Regions from separate parts of the Peribacillus sp. S4 genome, predicted to be linked through region 1. Evidence: riboswitches for the same ligand, from Rfam matches in the RefSeq annotation. Region 1 holds a riboswitch; each other region holds the start of a gene.
What was found. Region 1 has a riboswitch for thiamine pyrophosphate ahead of tenA (thiaminase II). Riboswitches for the same ligand answer to the same signal wherever they lie in the genome.

Region 2: another riboswitch for thiamine pyrophosphate. It lies ahead of tenA (thiaminase II); the one in region 1 lies ahead of tenA (thiaminase II).
Region 3: another riboswitch for thiamine pyrophosphate. It lies ahead of ACJ9PY_RS19475 (ABC transporter substrate-binding protein); the one in region 1 lies ahead of tenA (thiaminase II).

Annotation. Positions count from the first base shown of each region.
Region 1 covers NZ_CP175708.1:2,316,770-2,321,978, forward strand. The annotation lists gene ACJ9PY_RS11050 (HU family DNA-binding protein) at 79-351, shown strand; gene ACJ9PY_RS11055 (hypothetical protein) at 644-874, opposite strand; gene ACJ9PY_RS11060 (protein kinase domain-containing protein) at 865-1,593, opposite strand; TPP riboswitch at 2,352-2,483, shown strand; gene tenA (thiaminase II) at 2,620-3,303, shown strand; gene ACJ9PY_RS11070 (ECF transporter S component) at 3,319-3,903, shown strand; gene ACJ9PY_RS11075 (ABC transporter ATP-binding protein) at 3,916-5,209, shown strand, end outside.
Region 2 covers NZ_CP175708.1:1,420,453-1,425,661, reverse strand. The annotation lists gene ACJ9PY_RS06885 (GDSL-type esterase/lipase family protein) at 1-28, opposite strand, end outside; gene ACJ9PY_RS06880 (GNAT family N-acetyltransferase) at 248-754, shown strand; gene ACJ9PY_RS06875 (aspartyl-phosphate phosphatase Spo0E family protein) at 823-1,020, opposite strand; gene ACJ9PY_RS06870 (Fur-regulated basic protein FbpA) at 1,270-1,458, opposite strand; SAM riboswitch class I at 1,629-1,733, opposite strand; TPP riboswitch at 1,891-1,995, shown strand; gene tenA (thiaminase II) at 2,093-2,782, shown strand; gene thiW (energy coupling factor transporter S component ThiW) at 2,798-3,319, shown strand; gene thiD (bifunctional hydroxymethylpyrimidine kinase/phosphomethylpyrimidine kinase) at 3,288-4,094, shown strand; gene thiM (hydroxyethylthiazole kinase) at 4,091-4,906, shown strand; gene thiE (thiamine phosphate synthase) at 4,887-5,209, shown strand, end outside.
Region 3 covers NZ_CP175708.1:4,102,370-4,107,578, reverse strand. The annotation lists gene rarD (EamA family transporter RarD) at 1-846, shown strand, start outside; gene ACJ9PY_RS19480 (protein-glutamine gamma-glutamyltransferase) at 940-1,767, opposite strand; TPP riboswitch at 1,985-2,094, shown strand; gene ACJ9PY_RS19475 (ABC transporter substrate-binding protein) at 2,228-3,223, shown strand; gene ACJ9PY_RS19470 (MTH1187 family thiamine-binding protein) at 3,235-3,519, shown strand; gene ACJ9PY_RS19465 (ABC transporter permease) at 3,516-4,298, shown strand; gene ACJ9PY_RS19460 (ABC transporter ATP-binding protein) at 4,288-5,025, shown strand; gene ACJ9PY_RS19455 (TatD family hydrolase) at 5,044-5,209, shown strand, end outside.

The sequences.
Region 1 (5,209 bases):
AAGTGACAGAGGCATACAAGATATGTTATGTTGTCTTCTCTACATATTTTATACAAAATAAAAGGATGAGGTGTTCATATGAATAAAACAGAATTAGTGAGCAGTGTTGCAGCACAAGCTGAACTGACAAAAGACGAAGCAAAAAAAGTAGTGGATGCATTGTTTGAAACAATCACGGCTACACTTGCTAAAGATGAAAAAATCCAATTAGTTGGTTTTGGTACATTTGAAGTGCGTGACCGTGCTGCCCGTACAGGAAGAAACCCGCAAACTGGCGAAGAAATACAAATTGCAGCTAGTAAAGTACCTGCTTTTAAAGCAGGTAAGGAATTAAAAGAAGCTGTAAAATAAAAGGTGAACGAAGAAAAAAACCTGGCGATGAAATATGCGCCAGGTTTTTTGTTTACTGACTGATTCGAAAAACAGATAATATATACCGAATGTGACTCAGAAATGGAAAAGATAAAAAGTCGACTTTGTCATCTATTCGTATATTGTAAGAGCCATTTGGAGTTTAATAAATTGAAGGGATCAGGGCGTTCCCATGACCAACAATGAAAAAAGCCGAATCCATGAAGCAGTAATGGACTGTAACACAAATGAAAAAAAATTATAGTACTTATTAATAAGGTTTATACTGTGACTATGTTAGGCTAAATGAATAACAGGCTTTAAAACCAAAATAAAAGAGGTGAAAGAAATGCTGAAGAAAATAATGAAAAAAATCAAACAGCTTTCCCAAGGCAGCAGTGAGCGAAGACATGGTCATTATCGCCGAGGCAGCAGCAGCAGCAGCCGGGGCTACAAAAGGTATCCCATGAGTGGAAGTGACCGCTACAAAAGAAAAGGGCGCGGCAGCAGCAGCTAATTCCAATTCTTTGACTTCAATACAGCCTGCAGGTCGATTGAGATTTCTTTAATATTTGAGTAAGGTTCTTGGATGCTTAATAACCTTTTCAGTATATGCACGGTTTCTTTTTCTAACGAAAGCTCTTCTGTCCAAGGAAGTGCTTTTTTACTTTTGGAAGCGTACGTCGTATAAAGTACATATAGAAGTATTTCCCCCAAGTCGTAAAAATCCTGCCTTTTCAGCTGCAAAATGGATTCTTTAGCGAGGTTGTCCGAATTGATCATCTTGGACAAACCAAAGTCTATCAAAATGGGCTGATGGTTCTTAAGTAGAATATTCGGTATACGTAAATCTTGATGGAAAATGTCATGCTCATGTAGATAACATACTAAATCGACCAGCTTATCCAGAAAATATAGAGACTCTTTCTCATTGAACGTTAATTGATTCGAGAAAATATGGTCTTCTAAATTATTCCCTTCTATGAAATCCATCACAAAATAAACATTTCCATCTTGCGAAAATTTCTCGTGAAATTTAGGGATATTTCTGTGGTTTAACATTCGTAATATGGAAATTTCATTTTCAAACTGTTTCAGCTCTTTTTTGCTGCGGCGTTTACTTTTCCGGAGCTGTTTGATCACTATATTTTCATTCATTTTCAAATCATTGCAACGATAAACAATACCGTAGCTTCCTGTTCCGATTACAGCTTTTACCTCGTAGCGGTAATTCAAAACCACACTCTTTTTTAAAGGAATATCCACAATTAACTGGTAGAACTTTCTAAAGGAACGAAAAATTGAAACTTCCCTCACCACTTTCAAATATTCGAGTCAAGAACCAAAAAAAAAGACCATTATTAACTATGCTGGAAATATGAATGATCATGGTTAGTTTAACACTGATTTTTGATAATGCGGTAATGAAAGTCATTTCTTCGTGGCGATCTTTTGATAGTTCACAATTAAAAATAAATTTTTCATATAATTTCACATTATGAAATTATATGGTTTTTAAAAATATTTAGTTTACTATAATGAATTCATAATAAAAGAGTAGGAGGTGATGAGGTGGATGGGCGCGAGTTGAGAAGTTGCTTTGGGAAATCCCTAACCGGCGTCACAATAGTGAGCTGGTTTGATGGAAAGTTCAAAAGGGGATTACTGTGAATTCATTAAATTCACGAGTAAAATTGCAAAACTCACGAATGAACTGCTGAATTCACGAGTCAAGTGGCCAATTCACGAGTAAAACAGCAGAATTCACGAGTAAACCGGCCAAATTCACGAGTAAAACAGCAGAATTCACGAGTAAACCGTCAAAACTCACGAGTAAACTACTAACTGAGCTCCCTTTGATCAAATTCTTTGAAGGCTACGGGAAAAGAGGGGATGGAAGATTGAAAGTTTAGTAACCCTAAATCAAGAAAACTTTTCTAATACGTTTGACAATTGGATTTATCGTGTTAATATAAAGGCAAATGAATTTAATATACAATTTGTACCACTAGGGGTGCTTTATAGGTAAAAGTTGATTTTTTACCCACAAAAGCTGAGATTGAAGTATGACTTTAAGACCCTTAGAACCTGATCTGGTTTATACCAGCGTAGGGAAGTGGGGTCTGGAACTATACATTTCCGTATTATTTCAAGTACAACCACTTTCTTTACGTTTAAGAAAGTGGTTTTTTGTTTGCAAAAAAAGGGGTGATAAGTGTTTTTTTTCTGTAACGTTCAATGAAAAAATACAATTTGGAGGTAATGGACATGAAGTTTTCAGAGGAAATCCGTAAGGAAGTTGATCACATTTGGGAAGCTAGTTTTAATCATCCTTTTGTTGCAGGAATAGGAGATGGCACATTGCCATTGGAGTGTTTCCGTTTTTATGTCATGCAAGATGCCTATTATTTATCTCATTTTGCTAGAGTTCAAGCCTTAGGGGCAGTCAAAGCTACAGATTTACATACAACAAGCAGGCTTGCCGGCCATGCACAAGGAACATATGAAGCGGAGTTGAAGCTTCATGAGAATTTTTCCGAGAGATTAGGCATCACAAAAGAAGAACGGGAAGATTTCAAGCCTGCCCCGACTGCCTATGCTTATACTTCCCATATGTATCGTGCGGCATATTCGGGACATTTAGGAGATGTTATTGCAGCTATCTTGCCGTGTTACTGGCTGTATTATGAGATAGGTGAAAAGCTGCAAGGGTGCATGCCCGAAGAGCCGATTTATCAAGAATGGATAGCGGCTTACGGAGGAGAGTGGTTCCGCACTTTGGTGGAAGAACAAATTGCGAGGCTGGATGAGATAGCTGAAAAAGTAACTGAAGAAGATAAGGCGAGAATGAAAGAGCATTTTATTCTCAGCAGCCAATATGAATACTCATTTTGGGAAATGGCTTATCGTTTAGAGACATGGGCCGTTCATAAGGAAACATTAGAAGTATAAAAGGAGAATGAAACAATGAAAAAAGGATTGAAATTAACGGATATATTAGTCACGATCGTGATTGCGGTAGCATTTGGAATCGTTTATATCCTTTGGGGTTCGATTTATTATTCCGTTAAACCATTAGGATTACATCTGGATCAACTTATTTATGGAATGTGGTTTATAGCTGGCCCCGTCGCCTTCTTAATTTTACGGAAACCGGGTGTGGCACTTTTGGCGGAGATAGCTGCAGCTTCCGGGGAGTTCTTCCTTGGTTCACCATGGGGGCTGACCGTACTGTTATATGGGGTGGTCCAAGGTTTGTTCGCGGAACTGGTGTTCATGACTTTCAAATATAAAAAATTCAATATGCCGGTGGCCGTTTTAGCTGCGATAGCTTCCTGCCTGGCATCAGTTATCATGGATTTTGCATACGGGGAAATAGGTGCGCTTTCAACTTGGAATCTATCGTTATTCATGATAGCGAGATTTGTGGGTTCCATATTCTTTGCAGGTGTGACCGCTTATTATTTAGTTAAAGTCCTGGAAGCAACAGGAGTAACAAATCTTGTGCGTCCGGTTTCAAATAAAGATTATGCAGAACTGGATCAAAAGTAGAGGTTGAGGGCCATGGAACCAATCGTTTCTGTTGAAAAGTTAAGAATGAAATTTCCCGGTGATGAATCTTTGATATTCAAGGACCTATCACTATCGTTTGATCAAGGAGAAAAAGTGCTATTGTTGGGACCATCAGGATGTGGTAAGTCCACTCTGTTGCAAGTGTTAAGCGGATTGATTCCGAATTCCATCGAAGTCCCGATGAAAGCGGAGGAATTGAAATGCCCTTCTTCATGGGGATATGTTTTTCAAGATCCTGATAGCCAGTTTTGCATGCCATTTGCCGATGAGGAAATTGCCTTTGTCCTTGAGAATCTTTCCGTCCCTAAAGAAGAAATGAAAGAGAAAATTGAAAATCAAATCCGTAATGTAGGATTGAACCTAGGGCATACAAGTATAGAAACATTATCAGGCGGGATGAAACAGCGTCTGGCAATCGCTTCAGTATTGGCCCTTGAACCAGAAGTGCTATTTTTAGATGAACCGACAGCCATGCTTGATCCGGAAGGAACGAAAGAAATCTGGGACTTGTTGAAGGAAGTCGGAAAAGACAAAACGGTTATTATCGTCGAACATAAAATTGACCATGTTTTAGAATTCATCGAACGAATCGTGCTTTTAAACGATGACGGTCAAATCATAGCTGATGGTCCAAGAGACACCATTATTTCCCTATATAAAAATGAAATGAGAGAACATGGAATTTGGTTCCCTGGTGTTTGGGATGAATATATACAGAAGTATGCACCCACTAGGGAACACCAATTTACAGATGGTTTACCTCTTCTGGATGTGCAAGGATTTAGCGGTTTTCGGAATAAAGAGGAAAAAATACACGTTGAAGAGCTGAAGGTCCATTCAGGAGAATGGATTGTGATCAGGGGAGAAAATGGTGCGGGCAAGAGTACACTTTTGCATGCATTGATGCAGTTCATAAAAACGAAAGGTACGTATGAATTATTGGGGAACCCCATTAAAATGGTGAAAAATCCAACGGATCATATGACGTTTGTCTTTCAAAATCCTGAGTTTCAGTTCGTTGCAAATACTGTATATGAAGAGATTGCTTATTCATTGCGTATTGATAAAAGGCCGCAACAAGAAATAGATGAGAGAGTCCGCTCATTGCTTAAAGTGTTCCGCCTTGAGGCACATCGGGATAAACATCCGTTTCAATTATCAATGGGTCAAAAGCGTCGCTTAAGCGTAGCAGCATCAATCGTAATCGACAAAAAAATCATTCTCCTGGATGAGCCGACATTTGGTCAAGATTCGAAAAATACCTTTGCATTATTGGAATGGTTCG
Region 2 (5,209 bases), 900 kb from region 1:
TAATCAATATACCTGCCAATTTTTTCATTTGGTTCTCCTCTTGTCTATTTACTAGAAGTATTTAATCTTTTTCATACCCAAAAAATCTGCAGTACTAACATAAAAAAGAATTGTCAGATAAAGAATAAAGAGTGTATGATAATATAAAACTTTCAATGGATTGGGTTTCATTCAACGTCCCTAAAACCAAAAACGGGATTACCCTTCATTCTGGAGATTGAATAAATGATAGTTAGGAGTTTAAATCATGGAAGAACACATAGAGTTTAGAGAGGCAGAACTATCTGATCTACCCAGAATTGTTGAAATATATAATTCGACAATTGCTTCAAGGATGGTCACGGCAGATACGGAACCTGTATCCGTCCAATCGAGGGTTAAATGGTTTGAGGAACATCATTCAGAAAGTAGACCGCTATATATCATTACTATAGAAGGGAAAACCGCTGGATGGATGAGCTTTCAATCCTTTTATGGCCGACCGGCATATAATTCCACTGCCGAAATCAGCATTTACATTGATGATTATTTCCGGGGAAAAGGAATTGGACAAATTTCGATTCGAAAGGCAATTGAATTGAGTCCAAAATTAGGTGTTAAGACTTTATTGGGTTTCATTTTCGCCCATAATACACCAAGCCTTAAGCTTTTTTCTAAATTCGGGTTTGAAGAATGGGCACATTTACCTCAAGTTGCCGAGATGGATGGCATTGAGCGGGATTTGATCATTCTAGGTAAACGTGTCGATATTTAAATATAATTCTTTAGAGCTATTGCCTTGAGCAGTAGCTTTTTTAGATTAATACAGGTCGAATTGCTAATTTAAAAATACCTATATGCTTCTTGAAGGGAAAAATATTCAGAATCTCTTTTACTTGCTAACGCATTCAATAGCGTATCCAATTCTTGGCTGGCTTGTACAGTCAGCAGACTTGTTAAGCCGTAAATCGCTCCCAACTTTATCATTTCCTGTCTCTTCTCTTCTACTTTTTCTATAGTTACCTTACGGCAATGCATCATAGCCACCTCCCATTTATTCAATATTTTTACACTTTTATCATAATGAAATCACTAGTTAAAATCAACTATTTTCCAGAAATTAAATGTGTTATTTTATAGGTCAAATGTGACAAAACACCTATTTTGTTATTTAATTATGTATAATTTGTGTCGTTTTCTAATAAACGCAAAAAAAGCATCCACTAGTGTAGACTGCGAATGCTTACATCATATCCCTTATCCAAAAACCCAAATATTGTATTCCGATTACTATGTCATCCATTCAGAAGGTGACTCGTTATTAGGTCTATTTATAACAATCTTATATTCATCTTCAAGTACTTTTAATGGGGCATCATAAAGGTGCCTTTCATCAGAGGTTTTGTATACTCCATTGGCCAATAGCTCTTCAATGAGTTTTGCCTTCCTCTGTTCAATCCTCTTAAATAATTCTGCCATGTAAATGGCTCCTTTCCGTCCTAGTGCCTGATTCTAGTTAGCTAAACTTTATCAACTTGTTTGATTTCACCAAATTATATATACCTTTTCTAGTATGTCACTAAACGTTATTTCCCAAAAATAAAAGCCCCTTCTAATTTAAGAAGAGGCTGACAGTGTCCGTTCGGCTCTTCTTATCTTCCAAGCATATGCTTGTTGGATTTAGCACAGTTCCCTAAACGGGTCCGCTGCCGAGGTTTCTTAGGGCCAAGTCCCTCCACCTCTCTGGATAAGAATTCAATATATAATGATGTAGAAATGATTCTATCCTAATAATCTTCAAAAGTCAATTACCTGGTTCTCCCTTTTTTCCTGGACATAAAGTGATTCCTCTTTCAAATACGGGTTGCATTTTCTTGTCTTTCTGATATGATGTCAGTAATTACATACAATTCACACCACTAGGGGAGTCTTTTTTAAGACTGAGATGGAATTAGTTCCGGACCCTTTGAACCTGAACCGGCTCATACCGGCGGAGGGAAGTGGATGATATCGTCCATTTTACAGACTATATCCATCTACCCCGTTCCGTATTCAGGAACGGGGTTTTTTATTTAACAAAGGCAAAGGGAGCCATTCTATAGGAGGATGAACAATGGAGAATACAAAATTAGAAACATTCAGTGATAGACTGCATGCACGGGCAAAAGAGATTTGGAAAAGGAACCATTCACATCCCTTTGTCCAGGCAATTGGAAACGGCACACTTCCTGAAAAGAAATTTGCCTATTACCTGAAGCAGGACTATGTCTATCTCATGGATTATTCCAAGCTCTTTGCTTTAGGTGTCATCAAAGCCCATAACATCGAAACCATGGCAAAATTTGCGTGTATTTTAAATGAAACCCTTCAAGTGGAAATGGATATTCATCGGCATTATGCTTCCGAATTCGGGATCAGCTCCAAGGAATTGGAAAATACAGAACCTACTCCAACCACTCTAGCCTATACAGGTTACATGCTAAATGCAGCTCAGCATGGAACTTTGGCAGACTTGATCGCCTGTCTCCTTCCCTGCGCTTGGGATTATTATGAAATCGGTTTGCTATTAAAAGAACAAAATGGAGCAGCACTGGAAAACAATCGCTACGCAGATTGGATAAGGTCCTATTCATCTCCTGAATTCGGGGAAGCACACAAGTGGCTGATCGCTTTGTTGGAAGAATTGACGGAAGGCATGCCTGAAAAGGAACTTCTTAGATTAGAAAAGCACTTTTTGGTTACTTCCCGATATGAATATTTATTCTGGGACATGGTTCAAAATGAGCAGGATTGGCCTCTGTAGGTGGTTGACATGAGGATGAACCCTATCAAGAAACTGACATTGACTGCCATGATCACGGCTTTAACGACGCTTACCAGTTCATTTATTTTCATCCCTGCAGGATTTGCAAAAATCTTTCCTATTCAACATCTGGCAAATGTCCTGACGGCGGTTCTATTGGGGCCTGCATATGCGGTGACACAAGCTTTTTTAGTTTCCATCATTAGAAACATGTCTGGTACCGGTTCAATTTTCGCCTTTCCCGGCAGCATGATTGGTGCACTTTTGGCCGCCATCCTTTACCGAAAAACACAAAGCTTAAAATTCGCCTGTTTAGGGGAAGTGATCGGGACCGGCTTTCTCGGTTCCCTGGCCTGTTATCCGCTTGCCACCCTCCTATTGGGAGAAAAAGCTGCTCTTTTTGGTTTTTTACCGGCTTTTATGTTCAGTTCATTCGCAGGGGCGATTTTAGCTTTCATATTACTTAAAATACTGCTAAAAAATAATTATATGAAGGGGTTTTTTTATGAAAACAGCATTAACGATCGCAGGCTCTGATTCAGGGGGCGGTGCTGGAATACAAGCGGATTTAAAAACGTTTTCTGCACATGGTGTATTTGGAATGTCTGCCATCACAGCCGTAACTGCCCAAAACACAATGGAAGTCCGTTCTGTACAGCCCATTGAAACAGCTATCATATCGGATCAAATTGCAGCTATCTTTGAAGATATTCCTGTCGATGCAGTAAAAATAGGCATGCTTGGATCAAAAGAAATCGTGGAAACGGTCGCTGCGTCCCTTAAAACCTTCATGCCTGCCATCGTTATCCTTGACCCTGTCATGATTTCCAAAAGCGGCCATCATTTGCTCGACGAAAAGGCCATCTCTGCCTTAAAAATGGAATTGCTTCCGCTTGCAAATCTTGTAACACCCAATGTACCAGAAGCGGAAGTACTTACTGGCTTCCCGATTCGGACGAAACAAGATTTCTACAGGGCATGCATTTCGATACAAGAAATGGGTTCCAAAGCCGTTTTACTTAAAGGCGGCCATGCAGCAGGAAATCCAAATGATCTTTTTTATGATGGGACTGACTTCCACTGGATCAAGGGAGAGCGCATTCATACAAAAAACACTCATGGTACGGGCTGTACCCTATCATCCGCCATTACATCTAACCTGGCAAATGGACTGCCATTGCAAGTGTCGATCGAACATGCCAAGACCTATATTTCCGAAGCGATACGCAATAGCTTTTCAATCGGTAAAGGTCATGGACCTGTCCATCATTTTCATTCATATTCAAAAAAAGAACGGAGTGACTTGTTATGAAGGTTTCTTCAGCCGATTTATTTATGAAGGTAAGAGAAAGGAAACCACTCGTTCACCAAATCACCAACTTTGTTACGGTCAATGACTGTGCAAATGCCACCCTTGCCATCGGAGGTTCACCAGTAATGACATCGAGCCCAAGAGAAGTGGCGGATATGGTCAAATTAGCAGATGCATTGGTCCTGAATTTCGGAACGATCGATGATAAAGCCTTGGAAGCAATGGAGATTGCCGGTAAAACGGCAAATGCCCTGGACATCCCGGTCATTTTGGACCCGGTGGGAGTTGGTGCCACCTCCTATCGTTCAGAGCAAGTCAAAGAGCTCCTAAGTAAGGTTACTTTCCAAATCATTCGCGGAAATGCGAGTGAAATCCTGTCATTGATGGGTGGGGATACCGTTACACGCGGGGTGGATTCGGGGGAACTTGCGATTAGCAATGCAGAGCTGGCTGCACGAGCGGCAAATGAACTGAATTGCATCATCGTGGTCAGCGGAGCTAAGGATGCGGTCAGCGATGGAAAGCATACGTCCATCATCGATAACGGGAACCTCCTTTTAACTAATGTTACAGGTACCGGTTGCATGTCCACTGCTCTTATCGGAACTTTTTCCGGAGTCACCGATGATTTCTATTCTGCCGCAATTGCCGGTATCTCAACAATGAGCATATCAGGGGAACTGGCAGCCTCAACCCTTCAAAAGGATGAAGGAGCAGGTACTTTCCGTGTGCGATTAATCGATGCCATATCAAGAATGGATAAGGAAATCTGGATGCATGAGGTGAAAATAAGTGAAGAAGTCCCAAATTGATTTAAGCCTGTATTTAGTTACGGAAGAGTCCATAGCAATAGAAGAATTGACCAAAATCATTGCACAATCGGTTTCAGGAGGAGTCTCGATCGTACAACTTAGAGAGAAAAACAATTCCTCCCTCTCCTTTTATGAAAAAGCATCTGCATTAAAACAGTTATTGAATGAGCTTTCCATTCCCCTTATCATCAATGACCGGGTGGATATAGCACTTGCGGTTGGAGCGGACGGAATTCATATTGGGCAAGATGACCTTCCACTGCCTGTCGTCAAAAAAATGGTTCCTGTAGATATGATTGTCGG
Region 3 (5,209 bases), 1.8 Mb from region 1:
TTCCTTCAGGGAGTCGGTGCAATAGAAATTTTAGCTCAGAGGGTATTATGGTCTTTCGTGTTCATGCTGGTTTTATTGATGTTCATGAAAAAATGGCAGGCGTTTCTAGATTATGTCAAAAACATAATGGGCAATCCGAAACTCTTTACGGCATTACTAACGGCGTCACTGCTTGTTACAGCTAATTGGGGAGTGTTCATATGGGCCGTTAACTCAGGACGAATCCTCGACACGAGCCTTGGATATTATATCAATCCGCTCGTCAGTGTACTATTGGGAGTGATAGTCTTAAAAGAAAAATTGAGCGGGGCCCAAATCATTTCATTCCTGCTTGCAGGAATCGGAGTCTTGATACTTGGCATTCATTTCGGCACGATCCCGTGGATCTCTCTTGTTTTGGCCATGACCTTTGGATTATACGGTCTGGCAAAAAAAATGATCAAGGCCGAATCGGCAATCGGGCTGACGCTCGAAACGATGATGGTAACGCCTCTGGCCCTAGGTTACCTGATTTACTTGATGAACAGGTCGGAAATGCAATTCTTTACAGACGGGAGCACAAGCTTGCTGTTGGTGGGCGGCGGGATTGCCACGGCATTGCCTCTTTTATATTTTGCAAAAGGGGCCGAGAAGATCCCGTTATCGATGCTTGGCATTTTTCAGTATATCGCTCCGACCTTATCTTTATTGATCGGGGTATTCGTCTATCATGAAAGTTTCACCAAAGCACATCTTTTAGCCTTTTTGTTCATATGGTCAGCCTTGGCTGTTTATACACTATCCATAACGAAATGGGGGCAGGCAAGTGCCCGCAGGTTCAAAGGCAAAGGGAATATTGGTGCTTGAATAGAAAAAAATGCTTGGGGAATTTTCTGCCCAAGCATTTTTTTATGTCGACATTCAATAAAACGGATTTATGGCATAGGCGAAATGCCAGGGTCATGAAAGGTATATCTTCGAACCTATTTCAGAAACAATACAATTGGAAAGGCTGGCAGGACTGTTATCGGGCTTGGCACGGGGGTTATTTAGTTGGAATTGTCTATAGAAGGAACTATCCAGGGAAATGATATGCGTTGTCAGAAATGCTGATATGGTGGCGAATGGCTTTCTATTGCTATTTAATTCATCGATGATTCCCTGTGCAGTGGTAATCCCGATCCCGTGGCCATAAAAGAGGTTATTCCCTAATAATATGGCATTTTCACCTTGCCATTCAGGGGTTGCCAAGTCGTGATCAGGGTTTTTGAAGTAAACGCAATCACCTGGTAAATAATCCCTTCCTTGATGAATAATGAGAGCCATATTCTGTGGAGGGCGAAAGTCATATAAAAATAGGTCTGAAAAAAGATGGTCGAAATTCCTAGGGCCGATCAAATCCAAAATCGCCTTTAAAAAAGTGACGACCATTGCTGTACCGCATTCGAAGGCATAAAGCCCTCCATTCATGAAAATGTCAACGAGCGCAGCATGAGGGAGAATCCCTGGCTGGAGGGTAAAGGTGCCATCCTTTGAAAGGTGCCAATAACGTTGATTGGATTGAGACTCCTCAAGTGTGGAAAAATCCGGACCGCTTTTATCCAACGCAATAGCTGCCTCTATGACTCGGTTCCTCAGCTGTATCTCGAAATTAAAATCCCCAAAGTTCCGGTATTCAAAAACGTTAGAATCTTCCGCCAAGCATTGAAGAGTTTCAAGCGATTTGGCAGAGGCTGTACCTGGTTGGATTTGACTGACATCTAACCATTTGTGATTAATCTTTATCATGACATATCCACCTTTTGCTTATGAAATTAAGGGTTTAATAAAACAAGTAAACAAAAATGTCTACATGTAATGCTCATTATATGAATGCTTGAAAAGAAATGACTATTTGCAAGTATCCTGAAGTGCCAGGAATACATTTCCAATTAGAGAGAAGAAGCAAATTAGTATTCCTTTTTCCCTATGAATTGATATAATGAGAGAGAAAAGTTCATATGTGCGAGAAATGTAGGGGGGCCAGTACTGCTGGCTGAGATTGCATCCATTAGATGCTGACTCTTTGAACCTGATCTGGGTGATGCCAGCGGAGGGAACATATTATGACTGATTTTCTGTTTTGTATGTTAACGTCCGAATTCATCTTCGGGCGTTTTTTGCTTTTTTATCCAGTATTTGAATAGCCCTGGAGCCCTATTATGGTTCCGGCATATGAATCTTATAAGATGTGTAGGAGGATAATGACTTGAATAAATTCTTACCACTGTTAACTTCGTTCTTCCTTTTAGCTGGATGCGGAGCAGGCGGAACTAATGAAAAAGAAGAAGCATCTAAAAATGAAAAATTAAAGAAGGTATCGGTCGTGCTCGATTGGACACCGAATACAAACCATACAGGATTGTATGTAGCCAAGGAAAAAGGTTATTTTAAAGAACAAGGTCTTGATGTGGAAATTATCATGCCAGGTGAAGCTGGAGCTGATAAGCTTGTCGCTTCAGGGAAATCTGAATTTGGCGTGAGCTATCAAGAGGGCATAACGCAGGCCCGCGTACAGGGTGTGCCGATTGTTTCGGTAGCTGCCGTCATCCAGCATAATACTTCGGGATTCGCTTCCCCTGAGGCTAAGGACATTACGACTCCCAAGGATTTTGAAGGGAAAACGTATGGTGGCTGGGGATCTCCGGTTGAAAAGGCCATTATTGATTCACTCATGAAAAAGGAAAATGCGGATGTAAATAAAGTGGACATAGTCAATACAGGAGACATGGATTTTTTCACTTCGGTTAAAAGGGATATAGATTTTGCCTGGATTTATTATGGTTGGACAGGCATTGAGGCTGAGTTGCGAAATGAAAAGCTTAATATGGTGTACTTAACCGAATACTCTGATAAGCTTGATTACTATACGCCTGTTTTGACTACAAATGAAAAGATGATAAAAGAAGATCCCAAGACTGTTAAAGCATTCGTCCATGCAGCTTCGAAAGGGTACCGGTATGCGATTAAGAATCCTGATGATGCAGCAGATATGTTAATTGAGTCTGCACCGGATCTTGATCCAAAACTAGTGAAGAAAAGCCAGGAGTGGCTTGCAGCCAAGTATCAGGATGATGCTCCGCGATGGGGTGAACAAAAGCTTAAAATTTGGAAGAATTACAGTGAGTGGATGACTGAAAATAAGCTTCTTGAAGGTGATTTCGATCCTGAAAAGGCATTTACCAATGAATTTTTACCAAAATAGGAGGAAATACAATGGCCAATTCATTAATTAGTATACAAATTATTCCTAAAGGGGAAAATGTCATCCCTATGGTCGATGAAGCAATCAAGATCATTGAAGAATCAGGTGTCAAGTATGAGGTTCACCCGCTTGAAACGACAATGGAGGGGGAGCTTTCCGAGCTTTTTGCCGTGATAGAAAAAATGAATGTAAGAATGATTGAAATAGGATCGCCGAATGTCATTTCCCAAGTGAAAATATTATATCAGCCAAGCGGGATTACGATGGATACGTTAACGGAGAAATATCGGGCATGATCGGAAGGGGAATTTGGAAGAAGGGGGCTCCCTTCTTTCTTTTATTATTGTTGCTGATAGTATGGGAGTCAGTGACAGTCTTATTGAAAGTTGAAGAATGGCTGCTTCCCGCTCCATCGGCCATTTTCATTGAAGGAATTGAGTCGTCCCGCAATCTTTACGGACACCTTATATCCACAACCGAGCTTGCGTTGTCAGGTTTTTTTATTGGAAGCTGCATCGGCTTATTGATCGCGGCAATCCTGCACCTATTTCCAGGTGTGAAGGAAGCGGTTTATCCTCTGCTCATACTATCACAAAATATACCTATCATTGTTTTGGCGCCGCTTTTGGTGATCTGGTTTGGCTTTGGCATGCTGCCTAAGTTAATCGTGATTTCACTTGTATGTTTTTTTCCGGTTGCGGTCGCATCATTGGACGGTTTTCGCCAGACACCATACGAGCTTAAGCATTATTTCAAGATGATGGGAGCGGGGAAAAACCAGTTATTTTGGAAGCTGGAACTTCCTCACTCGATCCCGTTCATTTTCTCCGGCCTGAAAATTTCGGCTACCTATAGTGTAATGGGTGCGGTTATTTCGGAATGGCTTGGGGCAAAATCGGGGATTGGTGTTTATATGACTCTCGCTTCTTCAGCGTTCAGGACAGATCGGGTGTTTGTAGCCATTTTCATCATTATGGGAATGAGCCTGATTTTTTTTGGAATCATCACTTTCCTGGAGAAATACTTGGTTTCTTGGAAGAGAAAGGAGGGCGAAAAGGGTGAAGCTGGAAATTAAAGACGTATCCTATTCTTTCGATGGTAAGCAGAATATATTGGAGAATATGAATTTCCAAGTGAATGATGGGGAATTCGTTACGATCCTTGGGCCATCGGGAAGCGGTAAAAGTACATTGTTCCACTTGATCGGCGGGATTTTGAAGCCTGATCATGGCATCATTTCATTGGATGGTAAAAAGATAAATGGCTTAAAGGGACATATCAGCTATATGCCTCAGCAGCCTTCCCTTTTACCTTGGAGAACGGTATTGGAAAATGTTTTGCTTGGAAGTGAACTTGCTGGGACCAGAGATAAAGAAAAGGCAAAAAACCTTTTGATGAAAGCTGGTTTAGAAGAATACGATAAAGCATATCCCCATGAATTATCTGGAGGCATGAAGCAAAGGGCGGCATTCATTCGGAGTATCTTAAGTCCACAGGACTTGATGTGCCTGGACGAACCCTTTTCTGCCTTGGATGAACTGACTAGATTGCAAATGCAACAATGGCTGTTGTCTGTTTGGGAAGAAAATCGGAGGTCGGTGCTTTTTGTCACTCACAGCATAGATGAAGCGGTTTTCCTATCAGATAGAATTTATGTGTTATCAGCAAAACCGGCTGCTGTCATCAAAGAAGTGAAAGTTCCATTTTCAAGGCCAAGAAGAGAAGAACAGCTTCTTAGTGATGAATTTATTCATTTGAAGAGAGAATTATATGCAGCACTCAAGCCAACTTTCACTACTTAAGTAAGGAGGCGATACCATTTGAGAATCATCGACAGCCATATCCATTTGGATAAGTATGATATTGTTAAGCGGAAGCAAATCCAAAAAGACATGGAAAAGGTTCAGTTGGAATCCTTGCTGACTGTTTCCATGAATTTGGCTTCTTCGATTAACAATTATCAGCTTTCACTTAAAGATTCACGAA